Regions from separate parts of the Colwellia sp. M166 genome, predicted to be linked through region 2. Evidence: predicted binding sites of a transcription regulator. Region 2 holds the regulator's gene; each other region holds the start of a gene.

Region 1 (5,349 bases), 1.3 Mb from region 2:
GTTAACTATGTTGAGCCGCAAGCATTTATTCCTCCTTATCCTTCGGCTATACCTGACAATTTTAATAGTGAGGTGATGATCTATCGCGGCTTTTGGATGGTCAATTGGTTCAAACAAGAATTTGGCCAAAATGAAATAGATAAAGCGCAAGTGTTAGGGGTTAGTGCTGAGAGTTTATTTGATCAACTTGTTGCGCAAGTGCCGCCAGGCTCGATGGGACTGATGTTACAACCTTATTGGTCGCCGGGTTTAAAAAACCTTGAAGCAAAAGGCGCGATTATTGGCTTTGGTGATGTCCATACTCGCGCCCATATTTACCGCTCTATTTTAGAAGGGCTAGCGTATGCCTTACGAGAAGGTAAAGAAAGTTTAGAAAAACGCCAAAAATGTAAAATTACCCGCTTAATTGTCTCCGGTGGTGGCTCACAGTCTGATGCTGCTTTACAACTGACCGCTGACATTTTTAATTTACCCGCACATCGTCCACATACTTTTGAAACCTCAGGTTTAGGTGCGGCGATTAATGCCGCGGTCGGGCAGGGCTATTTTGCCAATTATCAACAAGCAACAACGGCGATGACTCGTATCGAGCAAACGTTTTTACCTAATCAAGCCAATGTTCAGTTGTATAACAAATTGTATCAGCAGGTTTATCGAAAAATGTATCGGCAACTGAAACCCATTTACCAAAACATTAAAAAAATAACCAGTTACCCAGAATAATAACAACAAGCAGGTTAATTTGTCAGGCATTGATAAATTGTCATAAATTAAATTTAGCATGTCATAAGTATTGAAATTGATCGTAAAAATTATAACAACAATTAAATATCAGTAGGAAGGAGCTTAATATGATTTACACCCGTCGAAAATTTATCAAAACCCTAGCGGTAAGTGCTGGCGTTGTCGTGACCTCAAGCTTAGTCGGTTGTGGTGGTTCAGATAAAAAAACTGCTGTGGTAACACCTGAGCCAGTTGAACCGAGTATTTTAGATGGCAGTCAATATTTTCCACAGTCTGTGGTATCTGGTGACCCTAAAGCCGACTCCGTTATATTATGGACCCGTGTTGATGATGGCTCAGGTACTGATACTTCACTTATATTACAAGTGGCCAATGATGAAGCGTTTGCAAATTTAGTAGTTGAAGAAAGCTTTGATGCCTTAGCTGCCTCTGATCATTGTTTAAAAATTCGGGTAACTGAACTCGAAGCAGGGCAACATTACTATTATCGCTTTATTTATCAAAACGGCGGTAAAAACTATGCCAGTCGCACCGGCCGAACAAAAACTGCTGCGGCAATTGATAGTGACAGCAAAGTAAAGTTTGCCTATGTTTCATGTCAGGATTATATCGGTCGTTATTTTAATAACTACTTGTCACTACTTGATAATGACGATTTAGATTTCGTGGTGCATTTAGGTGATTATATTTATGAAACTACCGGTGATGCGTTATTCCAGTCAGCAGGTGGCGCCCGTAGCATTGAGTTTACTGACCAAGAGGGTGTGTTAACTTTAGGTGTCGGCGATAACAAAAGCCAAGCGGCGAACAGCTTAGATAACTATCGTCAGCTTTATAAAACTTACCGCACAGATGAATTATTGCAACGTGTCCATGAGCGTTTTCCGATGATAGCGATATGGGATGATCATGAGTTTTCTGACGATAGCTGGAGTGATAGGGCTACTTACCTTGATGGCGCCGGTGATGAACAACAAACCCAGCGTAAGAAAAATTCAGAAATGGCTTATTTTGAATATATGCCTATTGATCACGAACAAGTGCATAGCGCAGCCGAATTAGCGGCAGGTACATTAGCTATAAGTGATGAACACCTATTCCCGAATACCCGTATTTATCGTGACTTTCAATTTGGTCAACATCTACATCTAGCCATGACAGATTTTCGTACTAATCGCCCTGATCATATTTTACCTGAAGATGCTTTTCCAGCGACCGTTGCGATGGACCAAGCAACCTTAAGTGGCTTTTTGTTAGGCACCGGCATGGCACAAGCACAGGTTGATGGCATTGTGAGCCAAATGTCACCGTATGTGAATATAGATGACGCAGCTTTTGCGCCATATAAAGCAACATTTTTAGAAATTTTTACCGGCCTCTACATGCAAGAGTTACTTGCACGAGTTGAAATGACAGAAACACAAGCTTTAGCAAAAGCGCAGCAACGTGCGGTCGCCGCGATACAAGGTAATTTAACCACCAGTTATCTGAACCAAGTATTGAGCACTGCACAAGCAAGCTTACCGAATGATCATCCGATCCAAATGTTACCAGCATTAACTGAAACGGGCGTTGCACAGGGACTCGCTTTTTATACTATGGGTAAAACCTCGCTATTTAACTTTATTGGTAGCCGTTATCTTGTGGTGAAAGACACCTATGACATTTACGCTGGTTATTTAGAGTATGTGGCTAATTTACAAGGCAGGTCAGTACAAAGTGGTTTTGACGCGGCGCAAACGGCATGGCTTGGACAAACCTTCGCTACGTCAAACAGTACTTGGAAAATGTTAGGCAGTTCAGTGTCGTTTTCACCGCTGATTTTTGACTTATCAGCGAGTCGAGCGGACAGTGGCTTAAGCTTACTGGAAGAGGTACTGAATTCTGATGCTATTCCTGCGGCGTTAAAACAACGTTTTTACTTAGAAGCTGACCAATGGGATGGTTTTCCACAATTTAAATCCTCGTTTGTTGATAATGTTATGAGCCAATTTGGCGTGATCAGTTTAGGCGGAGACGTACACAGTAGTTATGTTACTGAGCATAAAGCGAATAACGTAACGGGTAAGCGATCATTTAACTTTACGACTTCATCGGTATCGTCAGGTACGTTCGGTTCATTTTTAGAAAATGGTATGCAGCAAATATTCTCACAATTGGGTGATGTGCCTGAAGCACTTAGCGATTTACCGTTCTACTTTGATCCGCTAGTGCGCAGTGCGACCAAACGTGATGATATAACTGATGACATGGTATTTTCTCGGATGTGGGAACATGGCGTTGCTATTGTTGAAGTTGATGCCGAGCAGGTATTAGTTAGCTTTCATAACACGGGTAGTGAATTTCATAACATGGATACGGTGACTCGTAACTACTATCACGATGCTGAAAGCTTTCTCTCAAAAGTTCGCCTATATCAATTTAAAGTCAACGACGGGGTGTTAACACAGCTATAGCCTTTTAGTTTTTCATAAAAATAAATAAAAAGTTCGCACCTGCGAACTTTTTTTGATCTAACTAATTAAAGCAAATATCAGCAAGTAATTAAGGCAGTAAATAGTGCAGAAATTAACGCAGTAAATAGCGTAATGATTTTAGTGCTTAGCAATCTTAGTTAAATAAACTGTTTAAAAATCAATCGTTTGTTTAATTTTTGAGCGTCCGTATATTTAACACATTGTAAGTAGTTAAATATTGCTGGTTTATTTTTCTTTTGATAAACAATGGCTTGTGATATTGGCCTTATTTTTGCTTGTAGCGTGGTAGTTGTTATAGATGACTAATTTATAAGTAATATATCTTAAGTTCTTAAACTCCATTTTATTTGAATTATTGCCTTTGTATTAGAAATAAGGATGTACCATGTTAAAGAAAGTATTCACTACAGTAATATTACTTTGTGTTAGTTTATCAATGACGTTATCTATGTCAGCCAACGCAACATTAATAAATGGAATTAATGGTAGTTTTGATGTGTTTGGAATCGGTGAAACCACTTTAAACTCTTCAGGGGAAGTAATCGAAATAGACTTTTCGCTTAACAATTTTGGTTTGCGACCTCAGATTATCACGGGCGATTACCTGAGTTATTTCGATAACGATACAGTATTTACTGTTAAAACCCCACTGACTTTAAGTGACATCGTTGGTAATATTTTATGGGAAGTAGAAGGCTTTACTTTTACCGGGACTTCAGTTCGCAGTAATGGTAAAGTTGGTGGCTCAACAGGAGTTTACATTATTGGTGATGTTTCACATGTCGATTTTACGACGACAGAAACCGAGTGGTTTTTCTCTACTCAAGGCCTAGTGAATAATGCAAAAACATTAAAAAGCTTTTCTTCAACGATAACTTCTCCGGCGCCAAGCCAAGTACCTGAACCGGGTACTTTAGTTTTACTTGGTCTAGGATTAATGTCTTTTGGTTTTAGTCGTAATAAAAAAGCTTCATAACTTATTGTAAGTTTATTTTCCTGCGGTGATTCATGCCGCTGTTATCTTAAGCACTATATTTTTATAGTGCTTTTTTTATATCTATAATCTTTGCTTGAAGCGGCTATCATTTTTATCTTGCAGTTTTGAATAGCAAGTTAACTAAATGATTTGTCGTTAATAAAATCGTTTTTGCTCTTATGTTTCAAAATTTAACCGACAACTTCAATCTTGTGAGCCTTACTTTATTTTTAGTAAAAGTAAAAGTAAAAGTAAAAATGGAGCTAAGTGTGACTACGTTTAATGATTGATGTTAGTTTTCTTTATAGTTAATTTTTAAAGGGATACAGTCCAGTTCGCTTTTCTGAAAAAATGACAAACGCTAGACAGTATTGCCCATCACGTTAGCAAACGTAAAAAACTCAAGTTCTTGTAATCGTCGCTATCATTTACAGCAGCACAAAAATAATATCCAAATGGCAGCTGGTTATGAGTTTTTACATAGCCAGAGCTCATTTCTACCGTTAAGCGGGTCTTTAATGTACGTTCTTGCCCTTATAAAATGAGAAGAAACAACCTTTCAAACCCGTTCAAATCGACTTTGACAGGTTTTTTATTCATCCTATACTCTGATAGAACTTATTGTTCTACAGGAAGAGATCATGAAGGCACTACTTATAATCTTACTGGTTGGATCACTAAATCCCGTTTTCGCCGTAACAACAGATACTGATTTATCACCCTACATAAGTAAACTCGAAGATGCAGCTAAAGTGTGTGACAACAGTATGTTTTCCACCTCCGAGTGCACAAAAATTTGCACAGCCTCTGCTGAGCAATTTAAACAAGCTAAAACTTTCTCCGGCATAAGTGGTGAGGGTGAGAATGCTGTCATGAATTGCGTGACCGCCATGGCCGCAAATGACGATGGTCGTAACTCGCCCCTGTTTAAACAAGTGGGGGCTTTACAAGCAACGCTGAGCACTGAGTTGTTTAAATTGAAAATGGCCCATTATGGGCAACAAGCTCTGGCAAAATCCAAGATTTCACCAGGTAAAGCTGTAGCTCAGCAGGTGAGTATCGATACCAATATTTATGCTGCCAATGGGCAAGTTGACAGTGACAAAATCCCGGCCTTATATGACGATCTAAGTCAACACTGTCAGAATCAAG
Region 2 (5,349 bases):
TGTTTTGCTTAATCAATGGGTGTAAACGTCGAGTTTCACTAAATCGACGGATCAGGTCGCTATCATCTGCATCCAAATAGAGTAGGTTTAACTCGACAGCACTCGGCAGGTAATCAATAATTTCAGGCACATCGTTAGGATCTTTCGGTAAGTTGCGAACATCGATACTTACCGCAACATTTTCATAATCATTGATGACCGTATGGGTTAATGCCGGTAGTAAATTAACTGGAATATTGTCGACACAGTAATAGCCTAAATCTTCTAAAACACGCAGTGCGACACTTTTGCCGGAGCCAGATCGGCCACTTACAATAATTAATTTCATCCGTGCTTTAACTCGCTTGTTGGATTAACTGAAAAAGCTCTTGGTTAGTTTTACATTGACGTACCTGTTTGCAAAACTGTTTGTTACGAAAAATTGTCGCAATACTTTGAAGGGTGCACAGATGATTTTGGCATTCTTCTTCAGGTACAAACAAGGCAATAAAAATATCTACGGGACGATGATCAATAGCATCAAAATTAATCGCTTCTTCTATGGTGATAACCACAGCAATTGGCTGTGTGGCATCACTTAAGCGGCCATGAGGTATAGCAATGCCATTACCTATACCTGTTGAGCCCATTCGTTCACGTTTAACTAAGCTCTCTAATAGTTGAAAAGTGTCGTGATTTGCCAATTTTTCAGCAGCAAGACTACTTAAATATTCTAAAATACGTTTTTTACTTGCAGCCGGTACTGCACAAATAGTGCAGTCCGGAGTTAAGATATCTTGCAACTTCATAAACTTATAAGACCTAATGTGGTGCTACGCTAATGCTTGTTAATCTTGCCTTTGTACTTCAAGATTTGGCGATCTAGCTTATCAATTAAAGCATCAATTGATGCATACATATCATTGTTTTCTGCTTTAGCATGGACCTCAGTGCCACTTAAATGGACAGTGGATTCGGCAATTTGATTGAGCTTCTCGACTGTTAATACGACATGTACATTGTTGATGTGATCAAAATGACGTTCTAGCTTTTCAAATTTGCCATTAACATAATCACGTAATGAATCGGTAACGTCGACATGGTGTCCGGTAAGATTAATTTGCATATGCTGCTGTCCTCTTTTACGGGTGAGTAAGTTGGCCTAGAGTAGGCTTTTACGTTGATTTGATGGCGGTATAGAGAGCGATTCACGATATTTAGCAATGGTCCGCCTTGCGACTTTGATACCTTGCTCGGCTAAAATATCTGCCATTTTGCTATCACTTAAAGGTTTTGCAGGTATTTCAGCAGCAACAAGTTTTTTGATTAATTCACGAATTGCAGTCGATGAACACTCACCACCATTTTCAGTGCTAACATGACTTGAAAAGAAATATTTCAGCTCGAAAATCCCTCTAGGCGTGTGCATATACTTTTGCGTCGTCACCCGTGAGATTGTTGATTCATGCATATCAACAGCTTCGGCAATATCGTTTAATACCATCGGACGCATAGCTTCTGGACCATGTTCAAAAAATCCTTGCTGGCGTTGCACAATACAGTTTGACACTTTTAATAGCGTATCGTTTCTGCTCTCTAAGCTTTTGATAAACCATTTAGCTTCTTGTAAATTCGAGCGGATAAACTGACTATCAGTGGATGATTTCATGGTGCGAGACATCGCCGCATATTGCTGATTTACCGATAACTTAGGTGCAGTATCAGGGTTGAGCTCTACCGTCCAACGGCCGTTTTTCTTTTCAACAGAGACATCAGGAATGACATATTGTTCTTCGCTTTTTATCACGCTATCGCCTGGGCGAGGATCTAAAGATTGTATCAGGCGAATAACTTCGCGTAATTGATCTTCTTTTAAGCGTAATTTTCGCATTAACTGGCGGTAATCTCGATTGCCGAGTAATTCAATATATTCAGTTACGGCTAACTTACTTTCCGCTAACCAAGGGGTATCTTTAGCGAATTGATTAAGTTGAATCAGTAGGCATTCAGGAATTGAACGAGCAGCAACACCTACGGGGTCAAACATGTTAATGCGCTTTAGTACTACTTCAACTTCGTCAAGCTCAACATCTTCAATGCCGACACTTTCTAAGATATCTTCTGCTGAAACGGTTAAGTAACCTGCTTCATCAATGGCTTCAATAATGGCAATAGCAATGGTTTTATCGGTATCGCTAAAGGGCGTGAGTTCCATTTGCCAAATTAGGTGATCTTGTAATGAATCTTTTGTTTCACCTTGGTAGGTATAATCTTCTGATGCCGGTCCAACACCGCCACTACTTGCACCAGCACTAAAGTTGTCATCCCAAGTAGTATCACTATTAAGTTCTTCGGGAATATCGGTTTTGGCTAGGCCTTCTGAGGAGCTAATTTCATCGATCGTTGGTGCTGAATCTTCACTGCCATCTGAGGATGACATTGCTGTATCTTCACTAACACCAGCAGAAAAGGCTTCCTCTAAATGGTCAGGGGTACTTTCCGAGCTATTATCAGCAGTTTCATCAACTTCAAGCAAAGGATTACTTTCAAGTGCCTCTTGAATTTCTTGCTGTAGATCCAGAGTAGATAATTGCAACAGTTTGATCGCCTGCTGCAATTGCGGGGTCATCGTTAACTGTTGTCCGATACGGAGTTGCAGAGTAGGACGCATTTACGTTTTCTTTTCCCTGTTCAAAGACATTATTATTGTGCCGTTGTAGTTTGTTACTCACTATAGCGTGAATTGTTCACCAAGGTATACATCTCTTACATGCTGATTCGCAAGAATTTGATTAGCATCACCTTCAGCAATAAGTTCGCCATGACTAACAATATAGGCGTGCTCACAAACATCGAGTGTTTCTCGTACATTGTGGTCGGTGATCAAAATGCCAATACCACGTTCTTTTAAGTGTAGGATAATTTTTTTTATATCACCTACTGAAATAGGGTCAACACCTGCAAAGGGCTCATCAAGTAAGATAAATTTTGGTTCCGCTGCTAAAGCGCGTGCTATTTCAACGCGTCGGCGTTCACCACCCGATAAGCTCATGCCTAAGTTATCTTTGATATGGCTAATGTTGAACTCTTCTAGCAGATGTTCAAGTTTCTCTTCTCTTTCGATATCATTGAGAGTTTTGCGAGTTTGTAAAATGGCCATGATGTTGTCATAAACCGAAAGCTTACGAAAAATTGATGCTTCTTGAGGTAAGTAGCCGATACCTTTACGTGCGCGTTCGTGCATCGGTAATAAAGTTAAGTCTTCATCATTTAAAACAATGGAGCCGCTATCATTGTTGACTAAACCGACAATCATATAAAAAGAGGTCGTTTTGCCAGCACCGTTCGGTCCTAATAAGCCAACAATTTGTCCAGCAGAGACCTTCATACTGACGTTTTTAACTACTTTTCGGCCTTTATAGGCTTTTGCTAGACCGGTTGCGGATAATGTTGAAGTTGCCATCTACTCTTGTTTATCCTTTGATTTTTCTAGTTGCTCAGTTTTATTTTTAGGTTGTAAAACCGTCTCAACCTTGGCATTTTCTAAGCTTTCAGCATTGACATATTCAGTGTCAAAATTATAAGTAATTTTATTACCGCTCACTTCGCTGCCTTCTTGACGTAATAAGGCATTACCTGAAATGACGACAATATTCATCGCTGGTTCATAACGGATTTCGTTGGCTTGTAAGTTGATTGGACTACCATCTTGCAGGGTTTGCTCAAATGTTGCTGGTGAGCCTTTAGCAATATAAATTTTATTATCGTTTTCTTCTTGAGTGATGACCTGAACTAATTCAGCATGTATTTTAAGCGTGCCTTGAGAAATAATGACATTATCAATATAACTGAATATTTTGTTCTTCAGATCGGCTGCTTGGCGTGAAGAAGAAATTTTAATTTCTTGCTCAACATCAAACTTTTCAGCACTTGCTGCAGGGACTAATAAAAGTAGCGCCGCTAAGAAAGTTAATTTAGTTGTTAGTTTTTTTATAAATGGTTTGTACATGTTCGGTCAATGTCATCTGTGTTGTGTTTAAGTCTACAATTAATCCTGAGCCATACATAGTAAATCCTTTACCTAATATTAAGATAGTTTGCTCTGAGCTGATAATATTAGTTTTCAAGTCCATTTCTAAATTTTTTCCGTGTACTTCCTGTATCAAACTTTCTTCATCAGTGGCGATTAAACGTACGCGATTTTTTAATTTTACTCGGTTGTTACCATACAAGGTGCCTTCGTTGGCGGTAATTTGCCAAGTGGGTTTGTTGTTTTTTGGATATAAAGTGTATTGTGGATACTCAAAGTGTGTGACCTCTAATTGCGCATAATGTTCCATTCGTTGTGCTTCAACATTGTAAGCTAATGCGCCCGATGCTTTATAAATGTCACTGTTGAGATTCTCAGCAATAAATTCAGGGTTACTCGTGCTGTCGAGAATGTTGCTTGTTTCTTCTTGCACGCTATACCATTCAAGCAGTCCATAAGTCGAAACGGCTATGATAAATAAGATTATTGTCGCAAGATAAATTCGGCTCATATACTCGCGCCTGTAGCCGCCGCTAAGGTGTTTTGACTTTGCATTATTAGATCACAAGTTTCTCGTACGGCACCAAAACCCCCTCGGGTATAAGTAATATAGTGACAGAGTTTTAATATCGCAGGATGCGCGTCATTAACAGCAATACTTAAACCCACATAGTTAAGGCAGTCAAAATCTGGCATATCATCACCAATGTAAGCGACTTGCTCAGGTGTTAATTTTAATGCCGCCATCATGGCTTTTAATGCTGGGAGTTTATTTTCTTCACCTTGGACTATGTGTTTAACATTTAATGCACTCATGCGGGTCTGTACTATGTTAGATTTTCTGCCGGTGATCACGGCAACATCAACACCACTAGCACCTAAAGCTTTGATGCCATAGCCATCTTTAGTATGGAAAGCTTTTAATTCTTCGCCATTATTACCTAAATAAATACGGCCATCTGAAAAAACGCCATCAATATCGCAAACAAAGAGTTTAATCTTTTGTGCTTTATGCCAAACACTGGGTGTAACGTTTCCGTACAGGCTATCCAATTTATAGCACTCCAGATTTTAATAAGTCATGCATATTCATCGCACCAATCGGTTGATTATTGTCATTAACAATAATCAAGCCATTAATTTTTTTGTCTTCCATAATTTTTAGTGCTTCAGCAGCCAGCATATCTTGCTTCGCAACATAAGGATTCTTGGTCATAACACTGGTAATACTGTCTTGGTGAATATCAATTTTTGCATCTAAAATACGGCGTAAATCACCATCGGTAAATAGCCCCATCAGCTGACTATTGTCATCAATAATAGCTGTCATGCCTAAACCT
Region 3 (5,349 bases), 570 kb from region 2:
TTGTGAAATTGAGCTATTAGAGATTAGCAAAATTCCACTTTATGACCAAGAATTAGCAGATAGCGGTACGCCAGAAGCAGTATTAACGTTAGCGAAAAAAATTCATGCCGCTGACGCGATAATTTTTGCCACGCCAGAATACAATTATTCGATATCAGGTGTACTAAAAAATACGATCGACTGGTTATCGCGCCAGCAACCCCAGCCATTTGAAGGTAAGCCGGCAGCAATAATTACCGCTAGCATGAGTTTTTTAGGTGGTGCAAGAGCACATTATCATTTGCGGCAAATTATGATTTATCTTGATGTGCACTTTATTAATAAACCAGAAGTCATGATTGCTAGTGCCCATGAAAAATTTGATAACAATGGTCAACTAACGGACAACATGACCGGTGAGTTCTTGCAGCAACTAGTGTCTGCATTAGTCACTTGGAGCGATAAAATAAACTCTTAATAGGAGAGCACAATGAGCAATGAAAGCCAAAACGTTGAAGCTTTATGTGATATTGAGGCTGGCTGCGGGGCCATAGATCAGTTAGTTTATCCTAAAGATAAAGATCTCGGTGGCTTTACTGTCCGTAGAGCTTTACCAAATCAAGCATTAAAGTCGGTAGGGCCTTGGATTTTCTTTGACCATATGGGGCCAGCCAGTTTTCCCGCGGGCGAAGGTGTTAATGTTCGCCCCCACCCTCATATTAATATCTCAACCGTCACCTATTTATTTGCTGGTGAAATTCTGCACCGCGATTCTATCGGCAGCGTTCAAGCGATCAAACCTGGTGATTTAAATTTAATGGTGACCGGCTCGGGCATGGTGCACTCTGAACGTGAACCAGATGAGGTACGCAATAGCGTGCATTCAGTGCATGGATTGCAGTTATGGCTAGCGCTTCCCGAGGCCCACGAAGAAACTGAGCCGGCATTTTATCATTACCCGGCAGCAATACTGCCAAAATTAAGTACTGATGGTGTTGCTGTTAGCGTGATGATCGGTACAGCTTATGGTGTAACTTCACCAACTAAAACCTTCAGCTCAACCTTATACATCGAAGCTAAACTTAACGCTGGGCAATCCTTAACCTTACCGACAGCAGATGAAAGAGCTTTATATGTCGTCAGCGGTGAAATTGCATTAAAAGATGCCTTAGTAAAAAATCATACCATGGTGGTGCTATCTGCTGCAGAAGGCATTGTCATTAAGGCGAAAACAGCTAGCCAAATCGCCTTAATTGGCGGCAGCAATGTTGGTCATCGATATATCGATTGGAATTTTGTTTCCAGCAAACAAGCCCGAATTGATAGTGCCAAACAGCAATGGATAGCGCGTGAGTTCCCTAGCGTACCGGGCGACGATAAAGAATATATTCCCTATCCAAGCTTGCCAAAAAGCTAACGTATAAAATAATTTAACGAATCAATGACATCAAAGTTAATCGCTTCTTATAAGCATATTAAGTCTATTGAGGTAAATGTAAGGTTGTTCGGTAAAAAGCATACATAATGTGTATTACTAATTGCCAGCAACCTTTATTTCTGCATTTAATAATTTTTTAAATGCAAACTTCCCTCCTAGCAACGGGTAATAAAAAGCGGCCAATCAATAAAAACCACTAAGCCATACTACCCAATTAGCCGGCAGTCCCGCTACTTTACATTGCTATGAAATTTTTACACGGTTGCCTGTAAGTATCACTAATAACAATGCCAGCGAAAATAACAAAACAAAATTATTATCCTAATAATTAATGACTTATTGGTTTGGCATGCTAATCGCATTCATAGGTTAACTTAATTAAAAGGAGAGTAAGATGAAAAACTCAATTCGTTCAATTGTTGCGTTATCACTATTATCAGTAGCTTCATCTTCGGCTTACGCTGAAAATACATGGCAAGATAGATCAAAAGATGCCTGGTTAGACGGTAAAGCTGAAAGCACACTACTCTTTAACACAAATTTAAATTCTTTTGATATAAATACCGATGTTCAAAATGGCGTAGTTATCCTCACCGGTAAAGTTGAAAGTGACGTTGATAAAGCGTTAGCTGAAGAGCTAGTTGCGAGTTTAGAAGGTGTGGATTCGGTAGATAACCGTCTTACCGTTCTGAATAATAAAGCAAATAAAGATAGCAAAATGCTAACGGCTCTAATGGATTCGAAAATAGCAACGGTTGTTAAGACCAAGCTTTTATTTGAATCAGAAATTAGTGGTACGGCAATTGAAGTGGAAGTAAAAGAAGGTGTCGTGACACTATTAGGCCATGCAGACTCAGATGCCGCTAAAGAGCTAGCCATTGCTATTGCAAAAAACACCACCGATGTAAAATCTGTTGTGGACAACTTAACAGTGACTACTCACTAAATTTATTTCAATAAATAAATTTAAAGCACACCTAAGGTGTGCTTTAAATTAACAAACACATATTGAATAACCTGAACTCAGAATAGACATTGAGCTATCGTGAAATGTTGCGATAGTTGAGCTTAGATTATTACATTCAGCCATGTATTGATGGTCACCATCAGATTAATGGTTGAAGATATTTATTGTCCCAAGTTCAGGTGAAAACTATTTGAATATTGGTCTATTTTTGCTCTTAATGAATAATTTGGCAGGATGACATGACTTCAAAAAACCTCGCTCAAGATAACGTAACCCGGCTAGCAAGCATTCAAAAAAATCATCAATCAATAGCGAAAATTAAAACCAAATTAACGCTCTTACTGGTGCATGAATTTACCCAGCAGCTCAGTCATTGGCAAAATATTTTTGCTGAACATTTTCAAATACAGACAGCAGATGATGGCTTAACTGCGTTAAAAGCAATTTTGAGCGGAAAAGTAGATGTGGTGTTGTCATCGGCAGAGTTATCTGGCGTGACCAGCTTAGATATATGTAAGTTTATTAAGCAACATAAATCAACCGAGCATATTCAAATGATATTTGTTAGTCAGCACTATAGTCAGCGAGAAGAAGCACAAGCCCTATCTTTAGGGGCCATTGATTATATCGCCTCAGACACTTTACCGAAAATATTGTTCAGTCGCGTTAAAAACCACATGAAATTGGTCAAACATAATAAAGATCTTGAGCAAATATCAAAAACTGACGCTTTAACAGGTATCGCTAATCGATGGTGGTTTGACAATCAACTAGAACTCGAATGGCAAGCGGCAATAAGAGGCAAAGGTGAAATATCACTCATTATGATCGATATCGATAACTTTAAACTTTATAACGATGAATTTGGCCATGTGCAAGGTGATGAGTGCTTAACATTAATCGCGTAATGTTTAGCCACAACTCAAAAACGTACGCAAGATCTGTGCGCTAGATATGGTGGTGAGGAGTTTGCAGTTTTACTACCCTTTACTGACTTAGCAGGCGCTAAAAAAATCGCCAGAGACTTAATAACGTCGGTTAATGAACTCAATATTGTCCATGCCAAACAAGCTAAACAAGCTAAACAAGCTAAACAAGCTAAACAAGCTAAACAAGCTAAACAAGCTAAACAAGCTAAACAAGCTAAACATCACAACGTTACCATCAGTGCTGGTGTAGCAAGTCATTCACCCGTTTTCGAAAATAATAAAAATTTCAACATTAAAGATTTTATTGAACAAGCTGACGTTAAGTTATATCAAGCTAAAACATACGGACGTAACCAACTTTGTTATTAATTACCGTTCTATGAAAATAAATATGTTAAAAAAATACTGACAAGAACTTGGGTAAATAAGTCAAATAACTAATAAGGTCTACAACTGCTATACACAATCAGACCGTTATTACTGCTGATATCAGCAAAGTAACACGACACTTAGCGCTATTAACCAGCCCAACAATCACTATCAGCTCACTACATCAGGCCTTAAGTAATACCGTAGTTTCTTTCAGCCTAGATACTCATGCTTAAGGTTAAATTTCATCACGTCAAACTGAAATTATATTAAGGTGGTCATTATTATTAATACCCCCGCTTGATTTTTGAAAAAATTTCAACGCCCCTGTAAAACTTGCAAAACACAGATGAACCCCAAAAGCAAAAAAAAAACATAAGCACTTGATATTAAATAGTTAAAATAAATTAAAAACCCTGGCGCAATAGTTGCTATTACATAGTGAGTGCAATGAATATTGCAGATTTTAATCACTGAAAAGGAAACTTAATATGTCACCGTCAAAGCAAGCAAGTAAAGATACATTAAAGAAAAATTTAACTGCTGAACATCCGGTAGCTGATAAGCTAAAAGACACCTTGCATGGCTCAGTGGATACATTAGCGGAGAAAGTTGGTACGGCGGAAGAGACAATTCGTGAAACAGCGCAAAGCAGCTCAGAAACCCTGGCAGCCAAACAAAATGAGCTTGAAGCGAAATGGAATACCTCGACAGTCAAGAAATACGCAACCGAAAATCCAGTGGTAACTGCCGGTATAGCTTTTTCTGTTGGCATGCTAGTGTCAGCATTCTTAAAACGAAAATAGTATAAGGCAATAGCTATGGATGTTTCAAGCCAGAATAAAAAACCAAGCTCGGCAGAAAACTCTGCTGAGCCGCAAAGTTTAGCGAGTCCTTCATTCAAGCAGACTTATGAGGGTATTGAGGCGTTATGGGAAAGTAAAATAGCTAAGTTAATCACATCGAAAAATTTAATTGCAGCTGAAGTTAAATTGAGTTTCAGCGCTATTTTGTTAGCTCTTGCTATTGCCTTAGGATTAACCCTTATAACCACTGCTGTATGGATACTATTGAATTTTGGCGCTGGTTTAATTGTCATGCAGTTAACCCAGTCCATTGCTATTGCCCTTACTAGCTTAATCACCGTGAACATATTACTTGGCTTATGGCTGTTTAAGCAGTTAAAACAAATTTGGAGATTAGTTGGCGTACCAGCGGCTCTCTCTGCATTTAATCAAAATAACTAAGCGATTTTAAAGGTAACTGAGATGAAATTTTTACTTGCACACCAACTAAAACAAGTCGCAAAAGCCAAGCAATTACACTTATCGGCATCTGCACTCGATAGACATTGCACTTTACAAACTAAATCTGACATCAAACGCTTGTTAGTATCAAAAAAAGGCCTAGTTGCAGCCTTTAGTGCAGGTGTAGCTAAGGGCTTAGTTAGCCAATCCGATAAGTCGTCAAAGTCTGAATTAGCAGGATTAATGAAAATGTTAGTTGCACTATAGTTAGTCTGAAACCTGCTTCTGTATTATCTCAGCATCATGTGTGCTATTGCTCATACCTAATGCTGCTAACGTACCAAATTTTTTCACCGGTCGGTGTTTTCACCACGACTTCGTCATCAAGCTCTTTTTTCAAACACGCGCGCGAAATAGGTG
Region 4 (5,349 bases), 2.1 Mb from region 2:
ATTAATACCGCAGAATCAGTACCAGAAACAACTAAATCAAGTTGTGAGCTAGCAAGTTCAGACTGTAATGGGTTTAAAATGTATTTGCCGTCAGTGTAACCAACGCGCGCTGCGCCAACAGGACCACTAAAAGGCATACCTGAAATAGCTAATGCTGCAGAGGTACCTAATAAAGAAATAATATCTGGGGCAATTTCTGGGTTAGCAGAAACAACCGTGATGATCACTTGAACTTCGTTAGTAAACCCTTCTGGGAATAATGGACGAATTGGACGGTCAATCAAACGAGCAATTAATGTTTCTTCTTCTGAAGGACGACCTTCACGTTTGAAAAAGCCACCAGGGATTTTACCAGCAGCGTATGTACGCTCTTGGTAGTTAACCGTTAGTGGAAAAAAGTCTTGACCCGGCTTTGCTTCTTTTTTACCAACAACTGAGACTAATACTGAGGTATCGTCCATGCTAGCCATAACAGCACAAGTGGCTTGACGAGCAATAACGCCCGTTTCTAAAGTAACGGTATGTTGACCGAATTCAAAAGTTTTAGTAACTGGTTTGAACATAAAGTAGTTCCTTAAATATTTTTAGATTTTAATCAATCTGTACAATTATTTATTCACTTAGTTAAAGACTTAAATATCCATTAAAATATTTAGCTGCTAACCGATAAGTTACGCACTAAGTTGAACAAAAAATTATACAGTTTGATTGATTAGTTTTTTGCAAATACAAAATTTGCACGCACATTATACTTAACAGTTATGTTTTTACTAGCGCGAAAGCAAAAATGTTGAATTTAAACGCCAAAAAGCACGATTCTCAGCCGTCATTTAGTGTTTACAGGGCCTGAACGAACAAATATTCATCGATAAGTCTTAACGGTAAAAACAGTATTTAAAGGGTATTATTTTTTATTTTTGCTAAGCACTGTCGATATAAGTATAAGCTGCGAAGCATTAGGAAAAGTAGCCAGCTAAATTCAACCAACATAGCTATTGCAAATAAAGCATAAAAACTTGCTATGGCAATCGTCAATATCAGGAAAAAACAAGAAATAACATGTAATTTAAACAACATTTGACCATGTTTTTTCAGCAATAATTCATGCATATGCGGTAAATAGCTCATCGCATTAAAATCTACTAAACATAGGTTTTGCAAATGCGTGTAGGTTAAAAAAGGCATTATTTTTAACAACATCGCCTCGATAATACTAAGCAGATAAAAATAGCTAAACACAGCACTAAGAGCCAAGGCCTTATTGCCAGCGAATATTTGCTGATAAAAAACATCCGGTAAAAAGTATAAACAACTCAAAGCCAAAAAACTGATGCCGGAAAATTGCCAAAAACTAACACTGGTATCCACAACTTTACGCTTTCGCTGCTTAAATAGTCTTAAAAAGGCTAGATTAAAAATACTGTACAGCACTAACACCAGTGCAATAATTAACTGGCCACCGGTACTATTGGGTTTAAAAATAAACAACAGTAATAACAATAGAACTAAAACGCTTGGTAGATATTTCCCCAGCCATTTAGGGAAATTTGGCGTAACATGAAACATCGGAATGATTTGTAAGCTTACCGCCAAAATCAATAGCCCTGCCCAACCAAAACCACCCAATAAAGCATGTATATCGGTATAATTTTTATCGGTCAAAAAACTGATGTTTACATCGAGTATTAAGCTACGTTGCGCAATAAAAAGTAAGCCTAACAGTACAACAGAAATTAACGATAACATCGCAAGCCTGATACCAATAATGGTCTGCCCTTGGCTCAGTTTTTTAACTAAGACTTGAATAACCGAAAAAATATAACCAGAAAAACCAAGGCCTAACGCTAACATAGCGATAATATGAGCTAAGGTACTTGGAAAAATAAAACTCCATGCCAAAACTAATGTGCCTAGGGTATGTAAACTATGAGATAGCGTAGCAACAATGCGGACATTAGCGATACCTACGCCACCAATAACCGGGAGAAATTGGTAGATAGCTCCCATCATCACCATTGAAACAGAGCCTAAGGTAAATAAATGGGTCACCGCTAACAAAGTTGGCTGCCATCGATTCAGCCAAATTGTCTCACCCGAAGTCAGTATCAAAAGTGCCGTTATCAGCAAAAAAATAACCGCACTAATGAAATAACGAAATGGTACGCTGATGGGTGGTAAGGCACTAAATGATAAATTAGCGATATTCATGAGTAATCTGCAAAGGTTAAATTTTCAGTAATGACAACAACAGCTCGATAAAGCGTTTACAACTCAATATCTGAGTCGATAAAAGCGCTAAACTGCTGTTTATCAATCTCTTTTGCGATATAAATAACAAAGTTCTCATCTAAGACTTGCTTACTATGGTACAACCAGCCATTAGCAACCAGTCGTTCATATAATGGAAACGGCTCTCGCCGATGGCTTACTTTCAGCACAGCGCCATTTGGTAACTGGGCAAGTGCAGATAAAATCACCTGCATTGGCTCAGGCGGCGCCAATGCACTGACATTTACTGCCATTATTTTCATCACGACTAATTAGCTATTTTCAGCTATTTGGCAATGCTCAATAACTTGAGTTAACAAGGCATCAGGCGCAGGTACACGCTGCTGTGTCATGGGATATAACATCATTTCTTCTTTCATATTATGCTGCTGCATTAATACCATAAGGGTTTCTGACGCACCAATATAAGCATCTTTATCTTCGACACTGAGTGCCTGTAATAAATCAGCCACTAAAGCACGCATTTGTTGATGTTCACCACGCATCACTTGCGTAGGTCCTTGAGTAATACCGGTGGCTTGTTCAAATTCAGGAAATAGAATATTTTCTTCTGCTTGAAAATGTAATGCTAATTCTTCAGAAAATTGCTGAAAGCTTTGGTTAGCTAATGGCCAATTATCTTCTGTAATTGCATTTTCGGCGGCAATAAAAAACTCATCACATTCACGGTGTTTAGCAGTCATAAATTCAGGGATAGATGTCATAAAAAAGTCCTCATCAGAAATTAATGAGATTTTAACTTAATCAGCAAATCATTCTTTGACTTAGCGTAATAATAGCGTTGGTTGCAATTTAGTAAGTGACCAAACTGAAGAATTATTTCAATATCTCTACACTGCTTCATCTTTGACAACATTTAACCAAGATAAAATCACCTTATTTGATACTTTTATGATTAATTCCAGATAAATTTACGTATCATATACATGACTGTTCACACATCAATTTTATCTGAATATTTATTCTCACGGTTTAGTTCATGCAATGAATGTGCAATAACGCTAATAATGCTAATAATGCTAATAACGGGAACATTATGACAATGAATACAGCATCGTCTTTCGACTTATTGCATCAAGCCAAACTATCAGAAGTTGCAGTTGCTGTTTGTTTTAATGGCATTAGTCAATCGGTAATGATGGTTTCTCCAAATGATTTACATGACTTCGCTTTAGGTTTTGCCCTGACGGAAGGATTAATTAATTCAACCGCAGAAGTGTTAGATATTGTGATTGAAAAACAATCCTTAGGTTGGCAACTCGATCTGCAGGTACTGTCTAGAACTGAGCACCGCTTAAAACAAAGACGAAGAACTATGGCCGGCCCGAGTGGCTGTGGCCTTTGTGGTCTTGAGTCGATTAATGAAGTAATGGCACTGCCTACTAAAACTCAAACTAGCGCTATTTTACCTTCTGTAGATATGATTATCAAAGCACGTGATACTTTATCACAAATACAAGAAAACCATAACGGTATCAAGGGTAACCACACTGCCGTGTACTTCGATCTACAGGCTAAAGTGATTGCCGTCAGAGAAGATGTTGGACGGCATTCCGCACTCGATAAACTTATTGGTAGCCTATACAGTAATAAGCAAGAAAGAGTTGCTGGCTTTGCATTATTAACCAGTCGCTGTAGCCATGATTTGGTCATGAAAGCTGCGCGAGCCAAAATTCCGGTGTTAATCACTTTATCTCAGCCAACAGATCTCGCCGTAACTTCAGCTGAGCAAAGCGGCTTAGTATTATTTAGCTTTCAACATCATCAACTTAAACGTTTTGCTTAAAAAGCAATCAAGAGAAGTCATGCCTAATTCAAATAACCATAAACCGCCTTATTCTTCACCAGCAGGGGGCTGGGGCGCCTTGAAAAGTTCAGCTAAACACCTAATTCGTAGTGAAGGTGCGATGAAAAGTGTCAAGGCATTACTTAAAGCCAATCAGCCCGGCGGATTCGACTGCCCCGGTTGCGCATGGGGAGATGATATTCATGCCGGTAAAATTGATTTTTGTGAAAATGGCGTAAAAGCTATTGCCTGGGAAGCTACAAGCAAGCGAGTGGATAGAGATTTTTTCAAGCAACATTCCGTAAGCCAATTACAGCAATGGGATGATCATTCACTGGAAAACAGTGGCCGATTAACAGAGCCGATGTTATATGATGGTCGAGACAATCACTATCATCCAGTAAGTTGGCAGCTTGCATTTGAGTTAATTGCAAAAAATCTGAAAAAATTACCTTCACCTGATCAAGCATTATTTTACACCTCCGGCAGAGCCAGTAATGAAGTTGCCTATTTATATCAACTTTTTGGTCGAACATTTGGCACTAACAACTTTCCTGATTGCTCAAATATGTGTCATGAAGCCTCTGGTGTGGGCATGACGCGCAGTATCGGTATTGGCAAAGGAACCGTCACAATGCAAGACTTTGAGCATGCTGACGCTATTTTTGTTTTTGGTCAAAACCCGGGAACCAACCACCCTCGTATGCTAGCAACCCTGCGTAAAGCCAGAAAACGTGGTGCTCGCATTGTGGCTATCAATAATTTAAAAGAGCAAGGGCTACAAAAGTTTGCCGATCCACAAAGCCCTAAAGAAATGATCTTGTTTTCAAGCACAGATATCAGTCAATACTATTTTACGCCAAAATTGGGTGGTGATATGGCAATACTGCGTGGTATTGCTAAAGGGCTATTTGAAAAATCGGTACATGATAGCAGCATATTAGACCAAACATTTATCAGCGAACATTGTCATGGCTTTGAAGATTATCAGCAAACAGTAATCGACAGCTCTTGGGATGAAATAACACAGCAAAGTGGTATAACTCGCGCAGAAATAGAACAGATGGTCGACATCTATAGTAATAGCCAAAAAGTCATTTTTACTTGGGCGATGGGGATCACCCAGCACCGACACTCGGTTGCAACGGTAGGTGAATTAATTAATGTCCTGTTATTAAGAGGTAATATAGGTAAAGTCGGCGCTGGTGCTTGTCCAGTAAGAGGCCATTCTAATGTTCAAGGAAACCGCACTGTCGGTATCGATGAGCAACCAT

The links. The regulator sigma-54, encoded in region 2, starts transcription at its own class of promoters, with help from an activator protein. The targets are predictions, from matches to a motif close to GTTGGCACGNNNNTNGNNT.
Positions count from the first base shown of each region.
Region 1: FGD67_RS18790 (PEP-CTERM sorting domain-containing protein) is a predicted target of sigma-54. The motif match lies at 3,480-3,498, and genes of this name have one in related genera.
Region 3: FGD67_RS10565 (BON domain-containing protein) is a predicted target of sigma-54. The motif match lies at 1,761-1,779, and genes of this name have one in related genera.
Region 4: FGD67_RS00905 (hemerythrin domain-containing protein) is a predicted target of sigma-54. The motif match lies at 3,269-3,287, and genes of this name have one in related genera.

Region 1 is NZ_CP040755.1:4,154,616-4,159,964, forward strand. Features, by position in the region: gene FGD67_RS18780 (FGGY-family carbohydrate kinase) at 1-723, shown strand, start outside; gene FGD67_RS18785 (alkaline phosphatase) at 852-3,200, shown strand; gene FGD67_RS18790 (PEP-CTERM sorting domain-containing protein) at 3,607-4,197, shown strand; gene FGD67_RS18795 (hypothetical protein) at 4,839-5,349, shown strand, end outside.
Region 2 is NZ_CP040755.1:2,881,825-2,887,173, forward strand. Features, by position in the region: gene rapZ (RNase adapter RapZ) at 1-328, opposite strand, end outside; gene ptsN (PTS IIA-like nitrogen regulatory protein PtsN) at 336-788, opposite strand; gene hpf (ribosome hibernation promoting factor) at 818-1,105, opposite strand; gene FGD67_RS13105 (RNA polymerase factor sigma-54) at 1,142-2,650, opposite strand; gene lptB (LPS export ABC transporter ATP-binding protein) at 2,711-3,442, opposite strand; gene lptA (lipopolysaccharide transport periplasmic protein LptA) at 3,443-3,988, opposite strand; gene lptC (LPS export ABC transporter periplasmic protein LptC) at 3,954-4,520, opposite strand; gene kdsC (3-deoxy-manno-octulosonate-8-phosphatase KdsC) at 4,517-5,062, opposite strand; gene FGD67_RS13130 (KpsF/GutQ family sugar-phosphate isomerase) at 5,064-5,349, opposite strand, start outside.
Region 3 is NZ_CP040755.1:2,316,395-2,321,743, forward strand. Features, by position in the region: gene FGD67_RS10555 (NADPH-dependent FMN reductase) at 1-457, shown strand, start outside; gene FGD67_RS10560 (pirin family protein) at 470-1,396, shown strand; gene FGD67_RS10565 (BON domain-containing protein) at 1,812-2,363, shown strand; partial or broken gene FGD67_RS10570 (diguanylate cyclase) at 2,624-3,682, shown strand; gene FGD67_RS10575 (DUF883 domain-containing protein) at 4,174-4,488, shown strand; gene FGD67_RS10580 (hypothetical protein) at 4,504-4,929, shown strand; gene FGD67_RS10585 (hypothetical protein) at 4,951-5,196, shown strand; gene greB (transcription elongation factor GreB) at 5,240-5,349, opposite strand, start outside.
Region 4 is NZ_CP040755.1:179,629-184,977, reverse strand. Features, by position in the region: gene pnp (polyribonucleotide nucleotidyltransferase) at 1-563, opposite strand, end outside; gene FGD67_RS00915 (hypothetical protein) at 895-2,208, opposite strand; gene FGD67_RS00910 (DUF2249 domain-containing protein) at 2,265-2,531, opposite strand; gene FGD67_RS00905 (hemerythrin domain-containing protein) at 2,541-2,993, opposite strand; gene fdhD (formate dehydrogenase accessory sulfurtransferase FdhD) at 3,326-4,075, shown strand; gene FGD67_RS00895 (FdhF/YdeP family oxidoreductase) at 4,095-5,349, shown strand, end outside.